DNA from 2 places in the Shewanella sp. SM20 genome. Region 2 is predicted to be linked to the other one. Evidence: riboswitches for the same ligand, from Rfam matches in the RefSeq annotation. Region 2 holds a riboswitch; the other holds the start of a gene.
What was found. Region 2 has a riboswitch for cobalamin ahead of L5M18_RS19215 (ABC transporter ATP-binding protein). Riboswitches for the same ligand answer to the same signal wherever they lie in the genome.
Positions count from the first base shown of each region.

Region 1: another riboswitch for cobalamin. It lies ahead of L5M18_RS11315 (TonB-dependent receptor); the one in region 2 lies ahead of L5M18_RS19215 (ABC transporter ATP-binding protein).

Region 1 is NZ_JAKKRK010000023.1:34,772-43,045, reverse strand. Features, by position in the region: gene rihA (pyrimidine-specific ribonucleoside hydrolase RihA) at 1-942, opposite strand, end outside; gene L5M18_RS11325 (hypothetical protein) at 1,146-2,480, shown strand; gene L5M18_RS11320 (hypothetical protein) at 2,484-3,926, shown strand; cobalamin riboswitch at 4,061-4,296, shown strand; gene L5M18_RS11315 (TonB-dependent receptor) at 4,405-6,366, shown strand; gene L5M18_RS11310 (HDOD domain-containing protein) at 6,646-7,374, shown strand; gene L5M18_RS11305 (LysR family transcriptional regulator) at 7,454-8,274, opposite strand, start outside.
Region 2 is NZ_JAKKRK010000057.1:4,129-12,402, reverse strand. Features, by position in the region: gene cobU (bifunctional adenosylcobinamide kinase/adenosylcobinamide-phosphate guanylyltransferase) at 1-45, opposite strand, end outside; gene L5M18_RS19230 (adenosylcobinamide-GDP ribazoletransferase) at 42-830, opposite strand; gene cobT (nicotinate-nucleotide--dimethylbenzimidazole phosphoribosyltransferase) at 936-2,018, opposite strand; gene L5M18_RS19220 (FecCD family ABC transporter permease) at 2,170-3,300, opposite strand; gene L5M18_RS19215 (ABC transporter ATP-binding protein) at 3,297-4,184, opposite strand; cobalamin riboswitch at 4,284-4,460, opposite strand; gene L5M18_RS19210 (histidine phosphatase family protein) at 4,682-5,407, opposite strand; gene metH (methionine synthase) at 5,677-8,274, shown strand, end outside.

The DNA.
Region 1 (8,274 bases), on a different contig from region 2:
ATAAGTTGCATCATAGACGCGTAAACTGTCTACCAGTAAATCGACAAAGCCTTGCCTATCGATCCCAAACAGCACTGTCGCATTGGCGGCTTTACCTGTTAGCTGATAGCGATCGACCACTGTCATGCCTAAAGTCAACTCACTTTGGGTTTCAATACTTACCCAGCAATCTTGCGCCTCAAATAGCTCAGGTTTAAGCAACCAAGCGATAGTGCAGGGGTCGTGCAATGGCGCACCAATAAAGCCCCATTTAGGATCTCTGTGGTAAATCATAAAGAAATCCAATAATTCGGCGACACACTGAGCAATTGGATTTTGAATCGCGCGAATGCGTTCTATGTCTTCATCCATGATTTGTGCCTGATGAGTCACATCGAGCCCACACATAGTGATGGGAATACCGGATTTAAAGACAATATCGGCGGCTTCGGGGTCGACAAAAATATTAAACTCGGCGGCTGGGGTCCAATTACCGACACCGGCTGCGCCGCCCATTAGCACTATGCGCTCAATTTTATCGTGTAACTCGCTATGACTCGCCAGTAAAAGGGCGATGTTAGTCAGCGGCCCTGTGGGAATTAAGGTTACTGGCTGATGACTTTGGCGAATTTGCTGCGCCATTAATTCAACTGCGGTAATGGCTTGAGGGCTAAAACTTGGATTAGGCAATGCAGGGCCGTCGAGTCCGGTTTCACCATGGACATTGTCGGCAATGATTAATTCGCGAGCTAATGGCTTGACTGCGCCGCCAGCGACAGGAATATCACTGCGATTTAATAAGGTTAAGATCCGCAGGGCATTATTGAGCGTTTTATCCGGCGTTTGGTTACCGGCGCTGGTGGTGACGGCCAGTGGAACCAGCTCTGGATGGGCGAGAGCTAAAATGAGCGCAATAGCGTCGTCATGGCCGGGATCGCAATCCAGAATAATAGGGCGAGTCATACTGTTACTCCTTTAAACAGCGGTGATGGGGGCTTAGAATAGCATGTTCAAGCGGGGGGGCGATGAGTGTGATGGTGTCTTTACAGTAAACTGTGAGCTTTTTCTGATTTTTATCAATAAGCTGCTAAAATTGCGCCCCGCTGTAGGCACAAACAAAATTCATTTAATGCTTAAGCATCATGGAATGATAAGGACGTTTTGGCGTGTTGATTAATCGCAGTAAGTTAACCTCTAGCGCACCCGAGCGAGGTTGGGGGGGGCTCGAAGTACTCTTGTTTACCTTACCTCCCATTTTAATCTTGAGTCTTGCGGCCTTTTTTATCACTGAAGGATGGCAAAAGTGGTATTTGGTCAATCAGCTTGAAGTGCGTGGCGATGTTGCCATTGGCCGGGTGATTGAAACTGAGTATCGGAGTGAACGAGGTTCGAACGGCATTTCTCGCCAAAGATTGGTTTGCTTAGTGGAATATCACACCGCCGAGGGCGAGGTGATTCGTCAGTGGGGGCTTGATGGTGTTGATTGCCGTGCGACTTATCAATTAGCTCCGCCGCAGGGTGATACGCCGTGGGCATTAGGGCCCCATTATGCGCAAAGTGCTGTGAGCTACCTTCCTGATGCACCAACCCGTGCAAGTGCAGACCTTAAATTAACCCGCGATCTCGCCAAGTGGGACTTTGCCTTTGGTACTGCAAGCTTATTATTGGGTTTGCTGGTGGGCTATTTCTGTTCGACTCCTTTAAGAATTTGCTGGGCTGAGTCTCGTTATATCCCAATACTCAAGCGTTTAGGGGATCAGCAAGATTACGTTGGAATTATCAATTTGCTTGAAACCTACAGGCGCCACCCAGCCGCTAATATTCTGGTATGGGAAGCGGCCGACCATATTGGCCATTGCCCTGAGTTATACCCAAGTTTTGTTGCCTTATTTGCCCAAATGCAATCTGCACCAAGCAAAAAACAGCTGGAATCGATAGATGAAACTATTGTGATGATTAGCTTTTATCGCTTGATTTCATTAGGGTTTCACGACTTAGCGCTCGCGATGTTAGCCCGTTGCAATCAAGCCTTAACAGCAAGAACCTTGGCAACCTTTGTGCTGATGACTCGCACTGCGCAGCTCCCTTTTGCACTGACATTATCGGCAGAAAAGCTCAAGGCATTGGAGGCACTTTGTTATGCCAAGGAGCTCAGTTTTGGCTTGGAGGATGAAAAAAAATGCAGTGTCGACCTTGCAGCCCGTATCGAATATTTACTTTGGTTAGTTAAATGGGTGCTCGATGATACGCGTAGCGCGCCGGAGCCAAGTGTTAGCCCTGTGCAAGCGGTGATTTTAGCGGCATTTGGCCAGACGATGGCGCTTCAAACCCTCAGCCTTGATAGCGCGCAGACCACTGATAAACATGCACAAGCACTATTGTCTCGGTTAGATATGAATCATGGTTTTCAGCGCGCATTGAGGCCGATAATCGAGTCATTATCGGATAAAGTAGCGCAACATATTCAGCAACTCACGTTTTCAGCAACGACAAGGAAATAAGTTATGCAGTCTTATTCAATTCCTCGCCCTTTGGCATTCGTGTCAGTTTTAATCGCCCTGCAATTAACGGCTTGTAGTCAGCCGAAACCCTTAACCGTGTTCGAAAATGATAAGGAATCCTTATTGCAGTTTGATAACGGTAAACTCATCCAATTTAAGGAAAATCCGAGTCCACAGTATCGCCATATTCCCTGTGATTTACCCGCAGTCGAGACTGTGGTCACCAACAGTTCGGCCTTTGCGGCGTTAACACAATCTGGTGAGGTGATCACTTGGGGTGACAGTTATGCTGGCGGTGATAGCCGGGAGGTGACGGAGCAGCTTAAGCAAGTTAAGCAAATCGTCCCAGTCAAGGATGGGTTTGCCGCGTTACGTCAAGATGGCACTGTGGTGTACTGGGGCAATGCGGGGAAATATAGCCTCGACAAAGCCCTACAAAACCGCATGACCAATATTACCAAGTTGTTCACCAATCAAGAGGCCATTGCCGCCCTTGATGCCAATGGCAAGGTGCATACTTGGGGTTATGGCCCCTACGGCGGCAATAGCTTACATGTGCAGGATCAATTAGTTGATGTTGTCGATATCTTTGCCAGAGGTCGCAGTTTTGTCGCCCTCAAAAAAGAGGGCAGTGCTGTGATTTGGGGGCAGGTTGAAGAGTCGACCAATATGAAAAAGTTACTCCCGCAGCTTACGGATGTAGCGAAGATCGAATATTTTCAACACACCTATGCCGCCTTGAAAAAGGACGGCACTGTGGTGAGTTGGGGTTGGCGCAGTGATGCTTACTCGATCCGCAGCGCCTTAAAGGATGTGGCGAGTATGACGGCAAACAATTGTGCCTTTGCGATTTTAAGCCCTACGGGGGATGCGCATTTTTGGGGCGATGGGATTAACTGTGGTGTCGATTGGATTAAAAAAACCGATATCACAGGGGTAAAAGAGATTATCAGCATTGGCTCAGGCTTTTTATTACTGCGGGATAAGGCCGTGCCGCAAATAGTGGCCGACGATACTGATTACGCTCATATGTTTGGGTTTCACTATGCCCAAGAGATTCTTGATAAATATTGGCAGGAAGGCAGCGTCATTACTCGAGGGCCAGCCTCCTTTGTGTTTACGCGTCCCGATGGCAAAGTGGTGCCTGTTGGTTATCGCGCCAACCGTGAAAATGTGGAGAAGTTGATTGCACGTATTCCGCGCCTTACTTGGTTAGATGGCGCAAATGACGGTTATGTTGGCATCAGCGAAAAGGGGGAGTTGGTCTCTTGGTCGATGAATTTGCCAATGTTCGACAAGTCGCCAGTGCAACCTGCTGACTCGTTAGTGATTAAACCGCTGGATTTTACCCCCGTTGCCCAATGTGAAACCCCTGAGCAGCGTCAGGCGATTTTGAGCAAAGACAGACCAAAACCTGCGGCAAAAAACTGGGATGGTGTTTTCTAGCTCATGTGAGTTTTCTCGCTAATCTGAGATTAATGGACTTTCATCCGTATAGACGTCTATAATGCGCGCGCTCAGGTCTGATATGCCCTGAGCCTTGTTGGGCGTTAACAGGTTGTACGCCCTTTTAACCTAATTTTGAGTCAACCTTCTGTGGTGCTTACGATGATAGTGTCGTGAGATAATCGGGAAGCCAGTGAAATTCTGGCACTGCCCCCGCAACGGTAAAAGGTGAGAGAAGACCGCGTTTGATTGGTGTGTTCAAGACTGAACCCGAAAGTCAGAATGTGAAAGGTCAGTCTCGCGTTAATCTAACTTTTAATGGATTAACATAGCCTAAGTCCGGAGACCGGCCCTAAAGGTGTTTTTGAGATTTCGGTGGGCAGATCTCAAAATGCGATAATCACCGTCAGTATTTACGACTGAATTAACGGTATCGTGGCGTCAATGCCCCGTTTTCCTTGCAGGAGTTAAAGGTAAAATGGGAACAAATCCAACAAAAATCGCGCTGCTGATCGGCAGCCTATGCAGTTTTTCAATTATCGCGCCCGCTGTGGCGGCTGACGATACCAGCACAGCTAAAGTCGACGAGCATCTTGTCGTGATCGGCCGCTCTGATAAGACCCCGTTAAATATTGCCGCCAATGTGAATGTGATTGATGCCGCGGCAATTGAAATGAGTGGCGCGACTAATTTGACCGACGTCTTACGCGGTCAAAGCGGTATTCAAATTTCGGATAACAATATTGGAACTAGCTTTGCGATGCGCGGTTTTAGCGCCAGCACTGCCGTTAATAACACGCTGATTTTACTTGATGGTCGTCGTCTCAATAATATCGATATCGCAGCGCCTAGCCTTAATGCCATTCCGCTTAATCAAGTGGATCGTATTGAAATTTTATCGGGTAGTGCAGGTGTACTTTATGGCGATCAAGCCGTGGGCGGGGTGATTAATATTGTCACTAAGTCCCCTGAAAATACTGGCGGCAGCGTGCAGTTATCCGGCGGCAGTTTTGATACCTATGAAGGTCGTGGTGATGTGTCTGGCGCGATCAACAAAGATTGGCGTTACTTTTTCACCGGTAGTTACAACCAAGGTGACAACTATCGCCAGCATAATGCCAACGAAACCGGCTCTATTCTTGGCCGCATTCAATATAAAACAGCCACAGACTCGTTCTTTGTTGAAACCAGCTACTACGATAACGATCGTGAAAATCCGGGCTCGCTTACTGAAAAGCAATTTAAAGACGATCCCCGTGCTTCATCAAATAAGGTAGAGTATGCCCACGAGATGACCACTGCGGCGCGAACGGGTTACCAGCATCAGCTTAATCAAAACTGGGCGCTGGCGGCGGATTTAGATTACAGCGATACCTTAGTGTCTTCTCTTAATTGGGGGGCGAACAGCCATAACACACGCTCACTGTTAATGTTTAGCCCTAAAGCGTTAGCGAATTACAGTACGCGTCAAGGCGAGCTAAACCTAGTGACTGGCTTAGATATCAGCCGTGGTAAGGCTGATTTTGACACTATGGCGCGCAGTAATGTGCAGCAAATGCAAAGCGCCTATCTACAAGCTACAGTGCCTTTAAGCCATACTTTAAGTTACGTTGTGGGTGGCCGTTATGCGCGTGTGACCGACGAGTTAGTCGATGGCAATGTCTATCCTAATGGCATGGATTTAGACGAAAATGCCCACGCATTCGAACTGGGTTTAAATTACCGCCCAACTGCGGAGCACAGACTCTATGTGCGCGCTGATGATAACTTCCGTTTTGCCAAAGTGGATGAGCAAGCTTATACATCGCCGGGCGTATTTGGCTTAAAGCCGCAAACAGGCCGTTCCTATGAGGCGGGTTGGGATTGGGCTGTCGCTAGTCAAACCCTGCGAGTCAGCCTATATCGTCTCGATTTAGAGGATGAAATTGTTTATGACTCGAGTGCAGTTAAACCCATAGGTGGAAATTTCAACGGTGCAAACGTAAATGCCGACGCTTCTCGTCGTTATGGCACGGGTGCCGATTGGGATTGGCAGATCACTAAAGCGCTGCAGCTAGGGCTGGAATATAACTATACCGACGCCGAATTTACCGATGGTGCTAACGATGGCAAAGAGCTGTCTTGGGTGGCAAAACACACGGGACGCGGTTATGTCAGCATGGATTTTGCTGAGCATTTCCAAGTATTTGCCGAAGCTATCTACACGGGGGATCGTTTTATCGAAGGCGATAACGCTAATCAAGGTGATAAGCTAGCAAGTTACGTGCTTGGTAATTTAGCCTTGAATTATAATCGTGATGCTTGGCTTGCCAGTCTGCGTATCGATAATGTATTCGATAAAGATTATGTTAGCGCAGGTTATTACGGTGGCGATTGGGGGGATAGTTACTATTCTGGTCGAGGTCGCGATATTCGTTTCACTGTGGGCTACCGCTTCTAAATATTAATGAGCTATCTAATAACAAAGCCAGACTCAGTCTGGCTTTTTATTTTTTACGCTGAGTTCAAAGAATAAATCTTAAAATAGGTATAGTCTTGAATATCGTTTTAGTAGAGTGGTTTAATTGTCGTTATCTATAGTGTTAGCGGGCAGTCATTACTAAATAGGAGTAATTTATATTTTACTCTGCTGTTTATGGCTGAAATTCTTAGTATTTTAGGTATGATGTGAGCTGTAACCGAATCATCTTATTGTTAATAAACAGGTGTAAAGTGTCTTATGACTGATCTTGAGCAACAGGTTTTTACTCAAGTTAGAGCTATCATAGCGAACGAAGAGCAAGTGATTGGCCGCCGAGGGATTCTAATTCCACTCAAAAAAGCGATCCTTGCTGAAGGCGACATTCGTAATGTGATTGACATTATCTCGAGCGATCCCGCATTGGCAGCGCACATGCTTATGCGCAGTAATTCCGCACAGGCTGCTGTAGTGGAAAATCACAAAACTCGCTCGTTGAAAGAAGCTTTGATCCGCTTAGGTCAAGTTAATATCTATCGCTACGCCTTTACGTTCTATTTAAAAGAACGCCTCGATGAACTGCCACAGCCCTATAAAAAGTTGGTCCAAGGTTATTGGAAGCTGACTGAAGATATTGCAACGGATGCGGTAGATAGCTTAGCGGATATGGAAGGTGTGGAGGTTGATGCTGACGAAGTACAAACCTTAGCTCTGTTCAGTGTGTTCGGCCAAATTATCGCACTGACCGCATTTGCCTATTTAAATGCTAATGCCGAACAGTCATTTCCTTTAAGTGTGATTAAGTCATTGATTGATAATCAACAACAGACCTTAACCATCGAAGCGTTCGAGGCGTTAGATCTCGATCAGGATCTGCGTCAAGAATTTATGATCGCCCATAATTTGCGTCAGACCCGTAATCCTAATTCATCAGGGTTGATACTGCGCCGTGTCTTGTCTATGCGTGGATTGTTGATGAATCCGCTGTAATTTGTCGATGCTATGAAATAGTCATTTGACTCAATAAACAAGCCTGCATTCGCAGGCTTTTTACTCTATGTCACCCGCATTAATTCGTCTTCTGCTGGCGGGATAAACCTTCCCTCGCCACCAGTTGTAACCAATTTTGGATCAATGCAGAGTTAGCACTGTGGCGGCGATAGGCGCCAAATAGCGGGCGTTTTAAGCCTTCTTGGCCGAGTTTTACCGTAGCGAGACTCAGTCCATGTCCTTCATTTATCGACCAACTTGGCAGTGCGGCTATGCCGTCTTTACAGGCGATGCGTTGCAATAACATCATGGTTAAATCACAGGTTTTTTGCTCGCCTGCCTCTATGCCCGCAGGCTCTAAAAAGTGGCGATAAATATCTAAACGTGTCAACGGCACTGGATAACTGATAATAGGCAAGTGTGCTAATTGCTTAGGGGTGACATAGGCTTCTTTCGCTAAAGGATGATCCTTAGCAACCACTAACTTCACTTCAAAATCAAACAAATGCTGGTAGGCGAGTGAATGCCCAGGCACAGGATCTGAGGTTAATACAATATCCAGTTCACCCATTTCTAAGGCATTGAGCGAGTCGAACAAGTGGCGGCTCGACAAGTCTAACTCGGCTGTCGGATGATCTTGTCTAAATTGCTCCATCACAGGCATTAACCAGCGAAAACAGCTATGGCACTCAATGCCGACTCGCAACTGATTGGTTTCGGTTTCCAGCCCATTCTTCAAATCTGTCTCGGTTTCTAACACCTTAGGCAAAATCTCTTCGGCCAGATGCAGCAGGCGTGCACCTTCTTGGGTGAATGACAGTGGCTTACTCTTACGCACAAAAATGGGCGAGTTAATCCTTTGCTCCAACTCCTTAATCTGGTGGGAGAGGGCGGATTGAG
Region 2 (8,274 bases):
GCGACTCTTACCGCTACGGGCGCCGCCTAGGACGAGGTGGATCACAGTATGTTACCCACAACGAGCAATACAAAATAACACACGATTTCAGATATTTGCTGCGCCGCGCCTAAGGTATCACCCGTGTAACCGCCAATCTGGCGTCTAAAGATCACTATGATCAAACGGCGCAGTCCTATCATCACCAATAGCAATGACAATGCCGCTAACCCCTTGAGGAATAACAGCACTAATACGCCGCTGGCGATCAGGATAAGCAGCTCATTAATGCCTTGATGTTGCGATAGCGGCTTAGACTTACTGGTCTCGTCATCGCGGACATACTTTTCGCTAAAAATGATACTGGCTGATACCACACGGCTCACTGTGTGCGCGACGATAAGTGCTGAACCCGCAACGACAGGATCGTACAGGGCCAACTCGACTAGCAACTGCCATTTCAGCAGCAGGGCCAACATCAGCGCCAGTGCGCCATAACTGCCAAGGCGCGAGTCTTTCATGATCCGCAGCTTGTCTTCAGCCGTCCAACCCCCGCCAAAACCGTCGAAGGTATCGGCGAGGCCATCCTCATGGAATCCGCCCGTGAGCAAGACGCCAACCAACATAGCTAAAAGAACAGAAACGCCGGCGGGGAGCCAGTTCTGCGTCAGCCAAAACACTATGGCGCTTAACAAGCCGACCAGAAGACCGACGAGACCGAAATAACGGCTGGCCTTATTCAACTTATCGCTATCGACTTCGACCCACTTAGGCATAGGAATGCGGGTAAAATAGCCCATGGCAACTAAAAATAAATCTATCTCTTTGTGCCAGCTTTCGCGTTCTGACATAAAGCATCCTTAGTGAATTCACACTTGCTGCAAGGTTTAAAATTAAAACGGTTGGCTAAAGGCTATTATTTTAAATAAGTAAAATAAGCGACTTAGCAGAGCACATCATACAACAGCCTCAATCCCCGCATCACTAAAACTCGCCATTTGATTGTAAAAATTTACTGAGGCTTGAATAAGCGGCAATGCCAAGGCCGCCCCCGTACCTTCGCCTAATCTCAGCCCTAGGGATAATAAAGGTTTAGCCTGCAAAAATTCTAACATTCGCAGATGACCTTGCTCATCGGATTGATGGGCAAAAATCAAATAATCACGCACATTGGGGGCGATTTGCACTGCGACTAATGCTGCCGCTGTCGCGATAAAACCGTCCACGACCACCAGCATTTTACGTTCAGCGGCAGCTAACATAGCCCCCGTCATCTGCACAATTTCAAAGCCTCCTAGGCAAGCTAACACTGACTTAGGTCCAGTTAAGGCGCTTTGATGCAGCAATAACGCGAGCTCAATCAGCATCAGTTTACGTTCTAAGGTTTCGCTATTAATGCCCGTACCACGGCCGACACAATCAATCACATCCAGCTGCATAATCGCCGCCATAATGGCCGCAGCAGAGGAGGTATTGCCTATGCCCATTTCACCAAAGGCGACTAAGTTACAACCCGCTTGATGGTGACGTTCAATCAAATCGCGCGCCATAGCAAAGCCTTTATCGACGGTTTCAAGCGCCATTGCTGGCTCTAAATGGATTGCCCCCGTTCCAGCACCAAGACGTTGATCAATAATGCCTTCAACCCCTTCAACTGGCGTTAAAATACCGCAATCGATCACTTCGAGCTTAAAGCCCACCTGCCGACAAAAAACGTTAATCGCCGCGCCGCCATGGGCAAAGTTTTGCACCATTTGGTGAGTCACTTCGCTAGGGGCAATCGACACGCCTTCTGCGGCAATGCCATGATCCCCCGCAAACACTAACATGGTTGGATGGACTATTTTGAGCACATCCGTTTGTGGCTGCTCCGTTTGTTGCAAATCAGTCGCTTGCACGCGGGCAATCTGCAAGGCTAAGGATTCGAGCTGACCTAAGGCACCGGGCGGCTTAGTCTTAAGATCAATTTTCTGCAGAATCACCAGATCCTGCGCTTTACTCACAGGGCTTATTTGAAAAGACACGGCTGACTGAGACATCCACACTCCACTTTGTAATCTACATTAAATAACCACAACGCATCCCGCGTCTATGACGAACATGTCCAATTTTGCATTTCCAATCGCGGGGCAGATATCAACAGAAATGCTGATTATCTCGCCAGTTTGCGCTTGCTAGATGACTCTAGGATTACGCCATGACTCTGCGTTTACGTAAAATCAGCAAAAAGAACATGCTACCTATGGCCGCCGTGATAATGCCCACAGGCAACTCTTGATTGCCAAGTAAACAGCGCGCTAATACATCAATCCACACCATAAATAATCCGCCCACCAGCGCCGTTAATAAAATCGGCTGACGACCGGGAAACAGCATGCGTACTGTATGGGGGATCATTAACCCGACAAAACCGATACCGCCGCAGGTAGCCACCAAAATAGCGGTAATCAAGGAGCAGAGCAGCAACATATTGAGCCGCAGCTTAGGCACATTCACCCCTAAGGTATGCGCCGTTTCATCCCCCGCCTGCAACGCCATGATCTGCCGTTTCATGCCTAAAATAATGAATAAACTCGCACCAATCACTAGTGTCGGCAGTACTAACAAGGACCAACTGGCCTTTGAAAAACTGCCTAAACTCCAAAACAGCACAGAGGCTGTCGCCTGCGGACTGGCGAAATACAGCAGCAGACTCGTTAATGCGCCGAACATAAAGGAGGTCGCCACACCAGAGAGCAACATGCGCTCCACTTGGCTATTGAGCCCAAGCCCAGACAAAGCCAGCACTATTAGCACCGACAAACTCGCACCAATAAAAGCGCCCAAGGGCAAGCTAAACCAAAGCAAACCAGACAAGGCGCCCGAACCGCTAAAAAGCCCAGAATGTGCCGCCATGCCCGCATTATCAAAAAATCCAGAGCCAGTGAATAAGGTCAACATCACCACAGCACCAAAGGACGCGCCAGAGCTAATGCCAAACAAATAGGGATCGGCGAGCGGATTGCGAGTCACGGTTTGCAACACACTGCCCGCCAGTGACAAACCCGCACCCGCCACAAAAGCCAGTAAAATGCGCGGTAGCCTGAGCTCCATCACAATGCGCTCAGTCATGCCATTGGCTTGAGTGAGGTTCGTCGCCTTATTGATAAATACTTGAATAACATCCGTAAAACTGATGTTCGCCGCACCAAAACTCGTCGCGGCAATAGGCGTTATCAAAGTGATGACACCTAATACGAGCAGCATCAGTTGTTGTCTCGTCAACGGTGTCACGATACGTCCCAAATATGAGATGAAATATTGTTTACTCCCCTGAGTCATCCACCCTCGCCTCGCTCGTTCAGGCCATGATCTATATGGTGGTAACCATAAAAATAGCTGATTAAGGGCTTTTTATGTTGTGGATGGGGCGATACCTGAGCACACACGCCAAACACATCGCCAATTCGCGCCTCGGTTAATACTTCGGTTGGCGTCCCCATAGCGCTGACTTCCCCGTTATGGATCAACAACAAACTGTCGCACAGGGCACTGGCTAAATTAAGATCATGAATAGAGGCAATCACGCTGATGCCAAGACTACGCACCAATTCGAGGATTTGAATTTGATAGCGCACATCGAGGTGGTTCGTTGGCTCATCGAGGATTAAAAGCTGCGGCTGCTGCACTATGGCGCGGGCAATTAAGGCGCGTTGCTTTTCACCGCCAGATAAGTGCTCATATTGTTGGTGCATCTTATGGCTCAAGCCGACTTTCTCTAAAGCCTTAGCAATACGCTCAGTATCACAGCTCGAATTGGTATCGAACATGCCCTTGTGGGGCGTTAAGCCCATGCTGACCAATTGCTCTGTGGTGAGGTCAAAATAGTGCGGTGTATCCTGCTGCACTACGGCAACGCGACAGGCAAACGCCTTGGGCGACAAACGCTCAATATCTTGATCAAAAAGGGTAATTTTGCCCTGAGTCGGGCGAACAAACCGATACAAACATCGCAACAAGCTAGACTTGCCCGCACCGTTAGGGCCAATCAACCCCAGCATCTGCCCCGTTGGCAGCGTAAAGTTAATATTGGAAAGAATGGTTTTGCCATCGATACACCAGCTCAACTGGCTCACATTGAGCGCGACTGACGGGCTCAATGACGGGTTAGTGTCACTATCATTCACATTCACGGGGCTATTAGTTTGGATTGCGGAAAGTTTCACCTAAGCGGCGCTCCTATCGAGTCCAAACCTGTATAAAAAAAGGTTGTGCACATTGTCATCTGCTCCCTCGAGTCACCCGCTCGAGAACTAAGGCTGCACGCAGCGATAACAGAAATAGGCAGGTCTCCTGACTCGTAGGGAAGAAGATTCGAGATCTTTTTCACTACTCACAGTTGCGGGCACAGTTCGGGCTGACTGACGAGCAGCTCCCCGATTCCCTATTATATTTGGGTTGATATGCTCTTTGTTAACAACGCCACTGTGAATAAAAACAACGGAGCGATTCGAACAAAGAGAGTCTATTCCCAACACCTATTTCTGCGACGTTATCACTCATTGCGCATGTAATACGCTATCTCGTTCAAACGTCAGGGAAAAGCATTATCCTACATCTATCCTATTAGGCAATGCTGTTTAAATCAGAATATTTTCATGTCAGCTTATTCTCGCCAAACAATCACGCCTACACCATAACTCCTAGGTCGTGAAATAAGGCCTCAACACCTGCGCCCACTCGGCCAAGCTAAACGCCAATAGCAGGCACCCAGTTCATCTTGCAGCACATTAATGCTCACCACGGCCGCCACGGGTAAATCGAGTTGACTATAAAACCCCACCGCCCGTTCAACCCCTAAGGCACGCGCCATTAAGTGACGGATCACCCCGCCGTGGGTCACGACCCACACTTGAGTGGCTGGCATATTGTCACAGTTTTCATTAACGGTACTGTTTTCATTACCCATTTTATGTGAGTCAAGGGTCAATCGTTCAAACTCAGCGGCGAGTATCTGGTCAATCGTCCCATTCACCCGCGACTCAAAACTTGCCATAGTTTCACCATTGGGTGGCGGAGTTTGCCAAGGGTTTTGCCAATAGGCCGCTAAACGTTCGCCCTCTTGCTGATACAGCTCATCGAGTCGACGACCGTCCCAATCACCAAAATCAATTTCCTGTAAACCCGACAAAAACTGCGCCTGCAATGGCCTTGACTCAGATACCAGCGCCGCCGTCGAATGCAATTCGGCGGCAAAGGCTTGGGCAAATTCGGCGCAGCGGCGTGAAGTCGAACTGTAAATCGCGCTACAGGTACTTGCCTGCGCCTCAACCGCTGCCGACATTTGCTGCCAGCCCTTTTCGCTTAAAGGCACATCCACACGGCCGCGTAAAATGGCGCCGCCTTCACACTCACCGTGGCGCAACAATAACAATCGAACTTGTTTCATATATGCCTTTTTAGTTAGGGACTAGATACTAAGAACTAAAGCCGAGGGCCTAAATTCTTGATTCTCGATTCTCGCTCCTAATGCCTTTGACTTTCATCTTGCCCTGACAATCATAAGTCGCGTATTATGGACGTCTATACGTTTAAATGTCCAAAACAAATTTTTAAGAACAAGTATTCAAAAAATGTCGGCTGACGACAATAAAATGCACTTAGCATAACAATGGCCGATTTTTGGACTTAACTTAGCTGTATTTAAGGTAATTATTTATGACGATACCCTCTACCAAAGCCGGCCAGATATTGGCAGACATACGCAAACAGCTTGCAGAGCGCATTCTGATCTTAGACGGTGCCATGGGCACTATGATCCAAGGCTACAAGCTGGAAGAAGAGGACTATCGCGGCGAACGCTTTAAAGATTGGCACACTGACGTCAAAGGCAACAACGATTTATTGGTGTTGTCGCAACCCCACATCATCAAACAGATTCACACCGACTACTTAAACGCCGGTGCCGACATCATTGAAACCAACACCTTTAATGCTACTACTATTGCCATGGCCGACTACGACATGCAGTCGCTGTCCGCCGAAATTAACTTAGTCGGCGCGCGCCTCGCCCGTGAAGCCTGTGATGAAGCCTTTGCTGCCACAGGCATTCCACGCTACGTCGCCGGTGTGTTAGGCCCCACTAACCGTACGTGTTCGATTAGCCCTGATGTGAACGACCCTGGCTATCGCAACGTCAGCTTCGATGAGTTAGTGACTGCTTACAAAGAATCTACTAAGGCGCTGATTGAAGGCGGCGCGGATATCATTATGGTCGAGACCATATTCGATACCTTAAACGCCAAAGCCGCGCTGTTCGCAATTGAATCCGTATTCGATGACTTATTTGGTCAGCATTCTAAAGACAGATTGCCGATCATGATTTCGGGCACCATTACCGATGCCTCTGGCCGCACACTGACTGGCCAAACGACCGAAGCCTTTTACAATTCCCTTCGTCATATCAAGCCCTTATCTATCGGTCTTAACTGTGCACTTGGGCCAAAAGAATTGCGCCCCTATGTGGAAGAATTATCCCGCATCAGCGAGTGTTATGTGTCGGCGCATCCGAATGCAGGCCTGCCGAACGAGTTTGGCGGTTACGATGAAACCCCAGAGGATATGGCGAACGTGATCGAAGATTGGGCGCGCGAAGGCATGCTCAATATTATCGGTGGTTGTTGTGGTAGTACGCCTGAACATATCCGCGTGATCCGTGAAGCGGTCGACAGACATAACCCGCGCGTGTTGCCCGATATTCCCGTAGCTTGCCGCTTAGCCGGTTTGGAACCACTGACTATCGACGCCCAATCCCTGTTCGTTAACGTGGGTGAGCGCACCAACGTTACAGGTTCGGCCAAGTTTTTAAAGCTGATCAAAGAAGGCAAGTTTGAGCAGGCGCTCGATGTCGCCCGCGAGCAGGTCGAAAGCGGCGCGCAAATCATCGACATCAACATGGACGAAGGCATGCTCGATGGCGCCGAGATCATGCACAAGTTTTTAAACTTGATTGCCTCTGAGCCCGACATCAGTCGCGTACCTATTATGATCGACTCCTCTAAGTGGGAAGTGATCGAAGCTGGCCTCAAATGTATTCAAGGCAAGGGCATAGTTAACTCGATTTCCCTTAAAGAAGGCGAAGCCAAGTTTATCGAGCAAGCCACCTTAGTGAAACGCTACGGCGCGGCGGCCATTATCATGGCGTTCGACGAACAGGGTCAGGCCGACACTAAAGCGCGTAAAATCGAAATCTGTACCCGCGCCTATCGGGTGCTGGTCGATAAGGTCGGCTTTCCGCCAGAAGACATCATCTTCGACCCGAATATTTTCGCCATCGCCACAGGTATCGATGAACACGACAACTATGCCGTCGATTTTATTGATGCCATTAAAGCGATTAAAGCCACCCTGCCCCACGCGATGATTTCGGGCGGCGTATCGAACGTGTCGTTCTCGTTCCGCGGTAACAACCCAGTGCGCGAAGCGATTCACGCGGTCTTCCTGTACCACGCCATCAAAGTCGGTATGGACATGGGCATTGTCAACGCAGGTCAGTTAGCCATTTACGACGATATCGATCCTGAGCTTAAAGTGCGGGTCGAAAACGTGGTGCTTAACTTGCCCTGCCCAGTTGAAGGCTCAAGCAATACCGAGCAGTTACTTGAAATCGCAGAGAAATTCCGCGGTGATGGCGCGCAGGTGGGCAAGAAAGAAGATTTAGAATGGCGCAGCTGGCCGGTGAGCCAACGCTTATCCCATGCGCTCGTCAAAGGCATTACCGAATTTATCGATGAAGATACCGAAGCCGCTCGCCAAGAAGCGAAACGTCCACTGGATGTGATTGAAGGCGCCTTGATGGACGGCATGAACGTGGTCGGCGACTTGTTCGGCTCGGGCAAAATGTTCCTGCCGCAGGTGGTGAAATCGGCGCGGGTGATGAAAAAAGCCGTGGCTTACTTAAACCCCTATATCGAGCTAGAAAAGGTCGAAGGCCAATCTAACGGCAAGATTTTGATGGTGACAGTAAAAGGTGACGTGCACGATATCGGCAAGAATATCGTCGGCGTGGTGCTCGCCTGTAACGGTTTCGAGGTATTCGATTTAGGTGTGATGGTGTCGGTGGAGCGAATTCTCGACGCCGTGAAAGAACACAATATCGATATCATCGGCATGTCGGGGCTCATCACGCCGAGTCTGGACGAGATGGTGCATAACGTGAAAACCTTCCACCGCGAAGGCTTAACTATTCCGGCGATTATCGGCGGTGCCACTTGCTCTAAAATCCACACAGCGGTGAAGATTGCGCCCCATTATCCC